DNA from 2 places in the Streptosporangium sp. NPDC001681 genome. Region 1 is predicted to be linked to the other one. Evidence: riboswitches for the same ligand, from Rfam matches in the RefSeq annotation. Region 1 holds a riboswitch; the other holds the start of a gene.
What was found. Region 1 has a riboswitch for glycine ahead of gcvT (glycine cleavage system aminomethyltransferase GcvT). Riboswitches for the same ligand answer to the same signal wherever they lie in the genome.
Positions count from the first base shown of each region.

Region 2: another riboswitch for glycine. It lies ahead of gcvP (aminomethyl-transferring glycine dehydrogenase); the one in region 1 lies ahead of gcvT (glycine cleavage system aminomethyltransferase GcvT).

Region 1 is NZ_JBEOZN010000081.1:28,318-34,062, forward strand. Features, by position in the region: gene ABT130_RS30675 (L-serine ammonia-lyase) at 1-922, opposite strand, end outside; gene gcvH (glycine cleavage system protein GcvH) at 993-1,382, opposite strand; gene gcvT (glycine cleavage system aminomethyltransferase GcvT) at 1,379-2,470, opposite strand; glycine riboswitch at 2,511-2,595, opposite strand; glycine riboswitch at 2,598-2,696, opposite strand; gene ABT130_RS30690 (PadR family transcriptional regulator) at 2,767-3,354, opposite strand; gene ABT130_RS30695 (ABC transporter ATP-binding protein) at 3,420-4,130, shown strand; gene ABT130_RS30700 (FtsX-like permease family protein) at 4,127-5,745, shown strand, end outside.
Region 2 is NZ_JBEOZN010000069.1:28,599-34,343, forward strand. Features, by position in the region: gene ABT130_RS27955 (double zinc ribbon and FHA domain-containing protein) at 1-416, shown strand, start outside; gene ftsR (transcriptional regulator FtsR) at 443-1,093, shown strand; gene ABT130_RS27965 (bifunctional nuclease family protein) at 1,173-1,643, shown strand; gene ABT130_RS27970 (MerR family transcriptional regulator) at 1,788-2,408, shown strand; glycine riboswitch at 2,424-2,516, shown strand; gene gcvP (aminomethyl-transferring glycine dehydrogenase) at 2,687-5,542, shown strand; gene ABT130_RS27980 (tetratricopeptide repeat protein) at 5,658-5,745, shown strand, end outside.

The sequences.
Region 1 (5,745 bases):
CGAAGCGGTCGTAGTAGGTGAGCACGGCGGGGATGATGCCCGCGGCGCCGTTGGTGGGCGCGGTGACGATCCGGCCGCCGGCGGCGTTCTCCTCGTTGACCGCGAGGGCGAACAGCGAGACCCAGTCCATCGTCTGCAGCGAGTCCTTCTCTCCCGGCTCGCTCCGCAGCTGCCGGTGGAGCTGGTGGGCGCGGCGGCGGACCTTCAGGCCGCCGGGCAGCACGCCCTCCTTGCCGATGCCCCGCCGCACGCACTCGCTCATGACCTGCCACAGGACGAGCAGCTGGGCGCGGATCTCGGCCTCGGTGCGGCCGAACGCCCGCTCGTTCTCCAGCATCAGCCCGGAGATCGACAGCCCGGTCTCCGCGCACTGGGCGAGCAGCTCCGCGGCCGTGGTGAAGGGGTGCGGCAGGACCGTGTCGTCGGGTTTGATCCGGTCGGCGCCGGTGGCGTTCTCGTCGACGACGAAGCCGCCGCCCACCGAGTAGTAGACCTTCTCGCGCAGCGTCTCGCCGGACTCCGACAGGGCGGTGAAGCGCATGCCGTTGGGGTGGTGGGGGAGCGAGATCTTGCGTTCGAAGACGAGGTCCTCGCCGATGACGAAGGGGATCTCGTGGGAGCCGTACAGGCGGACGGTGCCCGAGGCGCGCATGGCGGCCAGCCGCTCGTCGACCGTGTCGACGTCGACCAGCTCGGGTTTCTCGCCCGACAGGCCGAGCAGCACCGCCTTGTCGCTGCCGTGGCCCTTGCCGGTCAGCCCGAGCGAGCCGTACAGGATGGCGCTCACCCGCGCGGTCTTCTCCAGCAGCCCGTCCCGGTGCAGGCCCCGGGCGAACTTGTGGGCGGCGGCCATCGGGCCGCCGGTGTGCGAGCTGGACGGGCCGATTCCGATCTTGAAGAGATCGAAGACACTGATCGTCATCTGAATCCTTCCAGCGTGGACGGTCACGCGCGCCCGGGGACGCGCGTGACCGCGACGCGAGGCGTCGAACTTATGACTCACCCGAGGTGAGCGCGGTGTACTCCTCCGGCGACAGCAGGTCGTCGGCGGAGCCCTCAAGACGTACCCGGAACAGCCAGCCGTCGCCGTAGGAGTCGCTGTTGACCAGCGAGGGGTCGTCCACGACCGCCTGGTTGACCTCCACGACCTCGCCGGTGACCGGTGCGAAGATGTCACTCACCGACTTGGTCGACTCGACCTCGCCGACGGCGTCACCGGTGGCGATCGACGCGCCGACCTCGGGTACCTGCACGTAGACCACGTCGCCCAGCGCCTCGGCGGCGTAGGCGGTGATGCCCACGGTGAGGGTCAGGCCGTCGTCGACGCCGCCGATCCACTCGTGTTCCTTGGTGTAGTGCAGGTCCTCGGGAATGCTGCTCATTTTTTCCTCCTGTAGAAAGGCAGTTCGACGACCTCGACCGGCTCGCGGCTGCCCCGGATGTCGACGGCCAGCCCCGACGACAGGCCGCTGTCCACGTAGGCCATGGCGATGGGCCTGCCCAGTGTCTGGGAGGGCGCCCCGCTGGTGACCTCCCCGGCGACCGTGCCGTCATCGGCGACCACCACCGGATACCCGTGCCGGGGCACCCTGCGGCCGCTCGCGACCAGGCCGACCAGACGACGGGCCGGCGGGACGTCCCTGAGCGGTTCGAGGGCGGCCCGGCCGACGAAGTCGCCCGGCTTGTCAAACCTCACCACACGGCCGAGCCCGGCGTCGAACGGAGTGAGGTCCGCGGAGAGTTCGTTGCCGTAGAGCGGCATGCCCGCCTCCAGGCGGAGGGTGTCGCGCGCGGACAGGCCGGCGGGGACCAGCCCGTGCGGCGCGCCCGCCTCGGTGAGGGCGGTCCAGAGGGATTCCGCCGCCGAGGCCGCGACGAACAGCTCGAAGCCGTCCTCGCCGGTGTATCCGGTGCGGGCGACGAGGACCTCGTGTCCGGCCACCACTGCGGGCAGGCCCGCGTAGTACCCGAGCCCGTCCAGGTCGGCGTCGGTGAGAGTGCTCAGGATCTCCACCGAGCGCGGCCCCTGGACGGCGACCAGCGCGTACTCCTCGGAGCGGTCCCGCACCGCGGCGTCGAAGTCCTTGGCGCGCTCGGTCAGCTCGGCGGCCACCCGGGGGTAGTTGGAGGCGTTGGCGACGACCATGAACTCTTCGGGGGCCAGCCGGTAGACGATCAGGTCGTCCAGCACGCCGCCCCCGGCGTCGACGATCATCGTGTAGCGGGCGCGGCCGGGCGCCAACGCGGAGAGGTGGCCGACCAGCGCGTAGTCGAGTGCCTCGGCGGCCTGCGGGCCGGTCACGAAGATCTCACCCATGTGGGAGAGGTCGAACAGGCCGGCCGCCTGGCGGACCGCGTTGTGCTCGGCGGACTCGCTGCCGTAGCGGAGCGGCATCAGCCAGCCCGCGAAGTCGGTCAGCGTCGCGCCGAGGGACTCGTGCACGCCGCACAGCGGCGTAGGTCGGGACATGTTCGCACCTCAGACAAGGGACAGATGAGATCATCCTCCCCCTCTGTCATTGGTGCCTGAGAGTTTCATCCGGGTTTTACCGGACTTTCACCTTCGGCGAGGTCGTGGGACCTGCTTTCCAGAGGCACCTACCCGCACGGTCCTTTGCCTTGAGAGGTTCGCGGGGAGGGCTTGCTCCTTCAGGGGTCCTGGCCTGGATGTCAGGACACTCTCCCGCGCGGGGTTCATCGGTGTCGCAGGCCAGCCTAACCGCCCGCACCGGCCGAGCGAAATCCCCTCGCGCCTGCCGGCCGGGATCAGGCCCCCTCGCCCAGTGCCCGGAGATCATCGCCCTCGGGCCTTACGGTGTGCACGTCCGCGCCGGCGGTGGCCATCGCCGCCAGGCGCTCCTCGGCGCCGTCGACGATCTGCAGGTCGGCTCTGCTGTGCGCGATGGCCGCGTCGATGAGCAGGGACACCAGAGGGTCGTCCTGTTCGCGGCGCAGGCGTGTCAGCGCCGCCAGGTCCGAGAGGTAGGCCTGGCGCTGAGCGGACACGAACGAGCCGAGCGCGTCCGTGCCCAGCCGGGTGGCCGCGAGCAGCTTGAGGAACAGTTCGTCCCGGAACCCCGACGAGCGGACCCAGGGAGCGCCCGCCCACTCCCGCAGCTCACCGGCGCCGCTCTCGGTCAGCCGGTACAGCGTCTTGTCCGGGCGGTCGCTCTGGGTCACGTGGCTGCGGGTCACGTGGCCGTCCCTGACCAGCCGGTCCAGGATCTGGTACAGGTGCCCGATGTTGAGGCCGCCCCACTGGGGGCCGACCGCCGCCTCGAACCGGGCCTTGAGTTCGTAGCCGTGGCTGGGCCCGTCGGCCAGCAGGGTGAGCACGGCATGGCTAAGTGGCATGATTCCTACATTGTCACAAGATAGGAACTTCACGGACCCTCGTACATTGTGACAATGTATCGGTCATGAGCGTTGAAGTCAGCCTGCGAGGCGTCAGCCGCATCCACGGCTCCACCAGGGCACTCGACGAGGTCGGCCTGGAGGTCGAGGCAGGTCAGGCGGTCGCGTTCACCGGGCCCTCGGGAGCGGGCAAGTCCACGCTCCTCCATCTTGTCGGTGCGATGGATCTCCCCGACGGGGGCGAGATCCACGTCGGAGGGAAGCGCGTCGACGATCTCGGGCGCCGGGGTCTCGACCGGCACCGGCGCGCGGTGGGCTTCGTCTTCCAGCGCTTCCACCTGCTCCCGGCGCTGAGCCTGCTGGACAACGTGCTCGCCCCCGTGCTGCCGCGCAGGGTGGGCTTCGACCGTCGGGCCCGCGCCAGGGAACTGCTGGCCGCGGTCGGGCTGGCCGACCGGGAACGGGCGCTGCCCGGCGAGCTCTCCGGCGGGCAGCAGCAGCGGGTGGCGATCGCCCGGGCGCTGATCGCCCATCCGCCTCTGCTCCTGGCGGACGAGCCCACCGGCAACCTCGACAGCGTCACCGGCCAGGAGATCGTGGACCTGCTGTTCTCCCTGCGGGAGGAGTACGGCATGACCATGCTGGTCGCCACCCACAACCCCGAGGTGGCGGCGGCGTGCGATCGGGTGGTTCGGATGCGTGACGGCCGGATCACCGGCGACGACCGGGTGACGCCCGCCCAGGACGTGCTCGGCCGGATCGGGCGGCTCGGATGACCCGCCTGGTCTGGGCCCAGCTTCGCCACCGGCTCGTCCGGGCACTGGTGCTCCTGCTCGGCATCGTGGTCGCGGCCACCGGGTTCACCGTGCTGACCGGCACCGCCGAGACCCAGCGTCTGGAGATCATCGGCACCGTCGGGGAGAACTTCCGGGCGCAGTACGACATCCTGGTCCGCCCGGAGAACTCGGCCACCGCCATCGAGCGGTCGCAGGGGCTGGTCCGCGCCAACTACCTGTCGGGCATCTTCGGGGGGATCACCTTCGACCAGTACGAGCGGATCAAGCGGGTCAACGGCGTCGAGGTCGCCGCCCCGATCGGCATGATCGGTCATGTCGTGCACACGGCAGGTGTCAGGGTCGACGTGACGGACCTGCTGCACGAGGGCGACCGCACGATGCTGCGCGTGGAGCGCACCAGGGTCACCGACCGGGGCCTCACCCGGATCCCGTTCCTGCAGCCCCAATACGAGTACGTCACCCGCCGCCCCGTCACGCTCGACTTCACAGAGGTCGCGGACGGGGGCGAGTTCGTCGAGGCGGCCGAGGAGGAACTGCCCGGCGGCCGGCGGGTCCGGTTGGCGACCTCGCTCGGCTGGTCGCAGGACCCGGCGAGGACCAGCCCGTTCCCCTCCGAGCGGATGCTCCCCGACCGCGGCTACTGGTCCACGCGGACCGGTCTGGGCGACGGTGGCGGATACTTCTGGAACGGATTGAAGCCCGGCCAGGCGGGCGTGCCGCTCTACCAGGAGTTCCCGTTCGTGCTCGCGGCCGTCGACCCGGATGCCGAGGCCCGGCTGGCCGGGTTGGCGGGGGCGATGGTCGAGGGACGTTACCTCACGGCGAAGGCGGCCAGGGACGATCCCAACGAGATCCCGCTGATCGCGGCCTCGGTGCCCTACGCGGACCAGCGGGACGAGGTCGTGATCCGGCGGCTGCCCGCCGAGGCGGCCGAGAAGGTCACCGAGGGTGTGCCGGCCAAGAGGCTTCTGCCCTATCTCGCCGCGAACCGGGGCGAGGAGGTCAGGCGTCTCACCCTCGACGCCGGACAGGTCTACGAGTCGATGCTCGACCGGTGGTCGGACCTGTCGGACGGGCACTACGTGCCGTTGACGAGGTACTGGGCATCCGGGCCCGTCGAGTACCGGCAGCGGGGAGCGCGTGAGCTCGCCGCGCTCCCGGTGCGGAACGGGTCCGGTGTCTGGAAGGATCCGTGGTTCTCGGGGGTGGCGGGCGTGGCCAAGGACTTCCCGGGCGCGACGGTCGGGGCATCCGACACCCAGTTCCGCACGCTGAACCGCAGGGCGATCTCCAGACGCTACACCGGGGACCTCAAGTCCCGCGTCGTCGGACGGTTCGACCCGGCCAGGCTGCCCGGTTTCAGCGAGCTGACCCGGCTCCCCATGGAGACCTACAACCCACCGGTCGCCACGCCGGGCGACGGCCGGACCGCCGCGCTCCTCGGCGGCCGGGCTCTGCTGCCCAACGACAACGTCGCCGGATACCTCCAGACGCCGCCCCTGCTCCTCACCAGCCTGCAGTGGCTGGAGGAGATCGCGGAGAGGACCGAGGGGCGGCCCGCGGCGCGGGCGCCGCTGAGCGTCATACGGGTGCG
Region 2 (5,745 bases), on a different contig from region 1:
CCGGAGACAGCACATCGACGATCTCCCTCTCCGGGATCGAGGCCTATGAGGCGGAGACCGGTGAGACGCTTCTCGCCGAGCGGCAGGCCGTTGAGCAGTTGCCCGCCGGCACCGCGTTGCTGGTCGCGATGCGCGGCCCCAACGCCGGCAGTCGGTTCCTGCTCGACAGCGACCTCACCACCGTGGGCCGCCACCCCGAGAGCGACATCTTCCTCGACGACATCACGGTCTCGCGCCGTCACGTGGAGTTCTACCGGCGCGGCGGCGGTGTCTTCACGGTCCGCGACGTCGGTAGCCTGAACGGCACGTACGTCAATCGTGAGCGCATCGAGGAGGTCCCGCTGTACGGCGGGGACGAGGTGCAGATCGGTAAGTTCCGCCTCGTCTTCCTCACCCGCGGCGCCGCTGGAGGATGATGAGCTCGCAGGCCGCTCGTGCGCACATGAGCATCGGGGAGGTGCTCGCTCTCCTGCAGGGCGAGTTCCCCGACGTCAGCATCTCCAAGATTCGCTTCCTGGAGGGCGAGGGGCTGATCGAGCCGGAGCGCAGTCCCTCCGGCTATCGCAAGTTCACCTACGCCGACGTCGAGCGGCTCCGCTACATCCTCAGCGAGCAGCGTGATCGCTACCTGCCGCTGCGCGTGATCAAGGATCATCTGGAGGCGGCCGACCGCGAGGAGCGCCCGGCGGCCCGGCCGCGCGCCGTCCCCGACGACGCGCCCCCCGAGGTCCGCCTCACCCGCGAGGAGTTCCTCGCCGCCGCCGAGCTCGACGAGGAGACCCTCACCGAGCTGGAGGACTACGGTCTGCTGGCCGCCGTGGCCCGCTACTACGACGCCGAGGCACTGGTCGTGGCCCGCAGTGTGGGCGCCCTGGCCGCCTTCGGCCTGCGTGCCCGCCACCTGCGGGCGGTCAAGGCCGCCGCGGAACGCGAGGCGGGGCTGGTGGAACAGGCCGTCGCCCCGCTGCTGCGCCGTCGCGGCCCCGGCGCGATCGACCAGGCGGACGAGACGGCGAGGGAGATCTCCGGTCTCCTGCTGGAATTGCACGCCTCGTTGCTGCGTTCCGGAGTCCGTGGGGCACTGGGCCGGTGAGAGCCTGACCAGGCACTCGTACCCCCACGAGTGTTACGTTGAACAAACCGGTCGGAATCCAGCGAAGACGGAGCAGCCCGTGTTGCAGATGGAGGTCGTGGGCGTTCGAGTTGAAATGCCCTCCAACCAGCCGATCGTCCTGCTGAAAGAGACGCATGGGGAGCGTTACCTACCTATCTGGATCGGCATGACGGAAGCCACGGCGATCGCCATGGCCCAGGCCGAGGAACCACCACCCCGGCCACTTACCCATGACCTGTTCCGGGACGTGCTCGAAGGGCTCGGAGTCAGGTTGAACACTGTCAACATCGTCGCTTTACGCGACGGCATCTTCTTCGCGGATCTCGTGTTCTCCAACGGGGTCGAGGTGAGCGCGCGTCCTTCCGACTCGATCGCCTTGGCACTTCGCACCGGTGCACGTATCTTCGCGAGTGAGGATGTGGTACGGGAGGCAGGGGTGATCATCCCTGACGACCAGGAGGACGAGGTGGAGAAGTTCAGGGAGTTCCTTGACACGATCACGCCCGAGGACTTCGGCCGCGCGGGGTAGGAATTTCGGTGCATTTACGCTTCACGACGCGCCGGGTGGGGTCGTTGACTGGACTTGGCCCCAGTCCTACGGTGCAAGTGAAACCTGCGGTCGTGCGTAAACCCCCAGATCAGGCCGTGGGATGAGAGAAAGCCGGAGGTCCGCGTGGCGGTCAGCAGCGGCGAGGGTAGAAACGCCGACCAGGATGACCCGGAACGGCGCCAGTCGGCACGTCAGCGCGCGGGTGAAGAGGGTCTGCTGTTCGACGGGCAACCGGTGAAAGTGCCCGCCGACATCGGCTACAGGGGGCCGACGGCCTGTTCGGCGGCAGGAATCACCTACCGGCAACTCGACTACTGGGCACGCACCGGCCTGGTCGAGCCCACCGTGAGAGCCGCCCACGGCTCCGGCTCCCAGCGGCTGTACGGCTTCCGTGACATTCTGGTCCTCAAGGTTGTCAAGCGCCTTCTCGACACCGGTGTCTCCCTCCAGCAGATCCGCATCGCCGTGCAGCACCTGCGGGAGCGGGGCGTCAACGACCTGGCCCAGATCACTCTGATGAGCGACGGGGTGAGCGTCTACGAGTGCACCTCGCCGGACGAGGTCATCGACCTGCTCCAGGGGGGCCAGGGAGTCTTCGGTATCGCGCTGGGACGGGTGTGGCAGGAGGTGGAGGGCTCTCTCGCGGATCTTCCCGGCGAACGCGCGGAGTCGGGCGGGGGCCCTTTAGGCGATCATCAGGCCGATGAGTTGGCCCGTCGTCGCAGAGCACGACGAACCGGGTAAACTCGGACTCGCCATTGACCCTGTGCGGGAGAGACCCCGACCGCGATCGGGGCGCCGAAGGAGCAACCTCCCCGGAATCTCTCAGGCACCCTGTACCGCACGGACGAGGCAACTCTGGAAAGCAGACGTGCCCGCCAGGTGCGTCTCACCGACGGTGCAAGCCTCCCGGCAAGGGCAGGTGAAGCTCTCAGGTAGCGACCACGTCGTGATGACAGAGGGGGAGAACCGGCATATGCCCGCGCCCAGCACCGGTCTCCACCCCGCCCGAGAGGCTTCTCATGACCGATCTGTCATCGCTCAGCGAACTCGCCCCTCCGCCGTTCGCGACCCGTCACATCGGGCCCGACGACGCCGACCAGACCCGCATGCTGGAGGCGGTCGGGTTCGCCTCCGTCGCCGACCTGGTCGCGGTGGCCGTGCCCGAGGCGATCCGCTCCTTCGCCCGGCTGGGTCTGCCCCCGGCGGCAGGGGAGTCCGAGGCCCTCGCCGAGCTGCGGGTCCTCGCCGGGCGTAACACCGTGCTCACCTCGATGATCGGCCTGGGCTACCACGACACGATCACCCCGGGTGTCATCCGCCGCAACCTCCTGGAGAACCCGGGCTGGTACACCGCGTACACGCCCTACCAGCCGGAGATCTCCCAGGGCCGGCTGGAGGCCCTGATCAACTTCCAGACCGTCGTCTCCGACCTGACCGCCCTCGACGTCGCGGGGGCCTCCCTGCTGGACGAGGCCACCGCCGCGGCCGAGGCGATGACCCTGGCCCGCCGCGCGGGCCGCACCTCGTCGAAGGTGTTCGTGGTCGACGCCGACGCGCTGCCGCAGACCAAGGCGGTGTTGCGCACCCGTGCCGAGCCGCTCGGCATCGAGCTGGTCGAGAGCGACTTCACCGGAGGGCTCCCCGACTGCTTCGGCGTGCTCGTGCAGTACCCCGGCGCCAGCGGCAGGATTCGCGACTTCCGCGCCATCGCCGACGCCGCCCACGCGTGCGGTGCCCAGGTGGTCGCCGCCGCCGACCTGCTCGCCCTCACCCTCCTGGCCGCGCCGGGCGAGCTCGGCGCCGACATCGCGGTCGGCTCCTCGCAGCGCTTCGGCGTCCCCCTCGGCTTCGGCGGTCCGCACGCCGCCTACATGGCGGTCCGTGACGGCCTCCAGCGCCAGCTGCCCGGCCGCCTGGTCGGCGTCTCCCAGGATGTCGAGGGACGTCCCGCCTACCGGCTCGCGCTCCAGACCCGCGAGCAGCACATCCGCCGGGAGAAGGCCACCAGCAACATCTGCACCGCGCAGGTGCTGCTCGCCGTGATCGCCGGCATGTACGCCGTCTACCACGGCCCCGAGGGCCTGCGCAGGATCGGCCGCCGCATCCACCGGCACGCCGTCGTGCTCGCCGAGGGGCTGCGCCAGGGCGGCGTCGAGGTGGTCCACGACACCTTCTTCGACACCGTGCTCGCCCGCGTGCCCGGGCGTGCCGCCGGAGTCGTCGCCGCGGCCCGGGAGAACGGCGTCAACCTGCGCCTGGTCGACGCCGACCATGTGGGCGTCACCTGCGACGAGAGGACCGAGGTTCTCCATCTGGAGCAGGTCCTGGCCGCCTTCGAGGTCAGCGGCACCGTGCTGGCCGACCTGGACGCCGCCGCGCACGACGCGCTGCCCGGCGCGCTGGCGCGGGTCGGCGACTACCTCACCCACCCGGTCTTCCACAGCCACCGCTCCGAGACGGCCATGCTGCGCTACCTGCGCAGGCTCCAGGACAAGGACGTCGCGCTGGACCGGTCGATGATCCCGCTGGGCTCCTGCACCATGAAGCTCAACGCGACCACCGAGATGGAGCCGATCACCTGGCCGGAGTTCGCCGGGCTGCACCCGTACGCGCCGGAGGACCAGGCGGCGGGCTACGCCGAGCTGATCGGGGAGCTGGAGCGCTGGCTGGCCGAGGTCACCGGTTATGACGCCGTGTCGATCCAGCCGAACGCCGGCTCCCAGGGCGAGTTCGCCGGCCTCCTGGCGATCCGCGCCTACCACACGGCGCGTGGCGAGTCGGATCGTGACGTCTGCCTGATCCCCTCGTCCGCGCACGGTACCAACGCCGCCAGCGCCGTGATGGCCGGCATGCGCGTCGCCGTGGTCGCCTGCGACGACAACGGCAACGTGGACCTCGACGACCTCGTCGCGAAGATCGAAAAGCACCGCGACCGGCTTGCCGCGATCATGGTGACCTACCCGTCCACGCACGGCGTGTACGAGGAGACGATCGTCGATGTCTGCGAGCTGGTGCACGAGGCCGGCGGGCAGGTCTACGTCGACGGTGCCAACCTCAACGCGCTGGTCGGCCTGGCCAGGCCGGGCGAGTTCGGGGCGGACGTCTCCCACCTCAACCTGCACAAGACCTTCTGCATCCCGCACGGTGGCGGCGGCCCCGGTGTCGGCCCGGTCGCGGTCCGCGCCCACCTGGCCGACTACCTGCCCGGTCACCCGCTGCGCGGCGGCTCGGCGGTCGGCCCGGTCTCGGCCGCCCCGTACGGCTCCGCGGGCATCCTGCCCATCTCCTGGGCCTACATCCGGATGATGGGTGCCGACGGGCTGAAGGCGGCCACCGAGCAGGCCATCCTGTCGGCCAACTACCTGGCCCGCAGGCTCGATCCCCACTACCCGGTTCTCTACACCGGCCGCGGCGGCCTCGTCGCCCACGAGTGCATCATCGATCTGCGCCAGATCACCAAGGAGACCGGGGTGACGGTCGACGACGTGGCCAAGCGCCTCGTCGACTACGGTTTCCACGCGCCGACCATGTCCTTCCCGGTGGCCGGCACGCTGATGATCGAGCCGACCGAGAGCGAGGACCTGGCCGAGCTCGACCGGTTCTGCGAGGCCATGATCGCGATTCGCGGTGAGATCGAGAAGGTCGCCTCCGGCGCCTACGACAGGGTCGACAACCCGCTGCGCAACGCCCCGCACACGGCCGGCAGCCTCGTCGCCGACGAGTGGGAGCACCCTTACACCCGCACCGAGGCGGCCTACCCGCTGCCCTCGCTGCGCGAGGGCAAGTACTGGTCGCCGGTCCGCCGCATCGACCAGGCCTACGGAGACCGCAACCTGGTGTGCTCCTGCCCTCCCCTGGAGGCGTACGAAGACTGATCCTCACCGCGGCCCGCGTCTCGCGAGAACCACGTATCCGTAGGGAATGCGGGAGGACGGACGGCGCCCCGAGTCGTTAGGCTCGGGGCGTCTCCGTATCCGGGAAGGACCCTGCATGCCTGAGGTGGACACCCGTCCCTTGGACACCGCGCGAAGACTGGCCGAGTCCGGCGACCTCGACGGCGCCGCCGTGATCTTCGCGG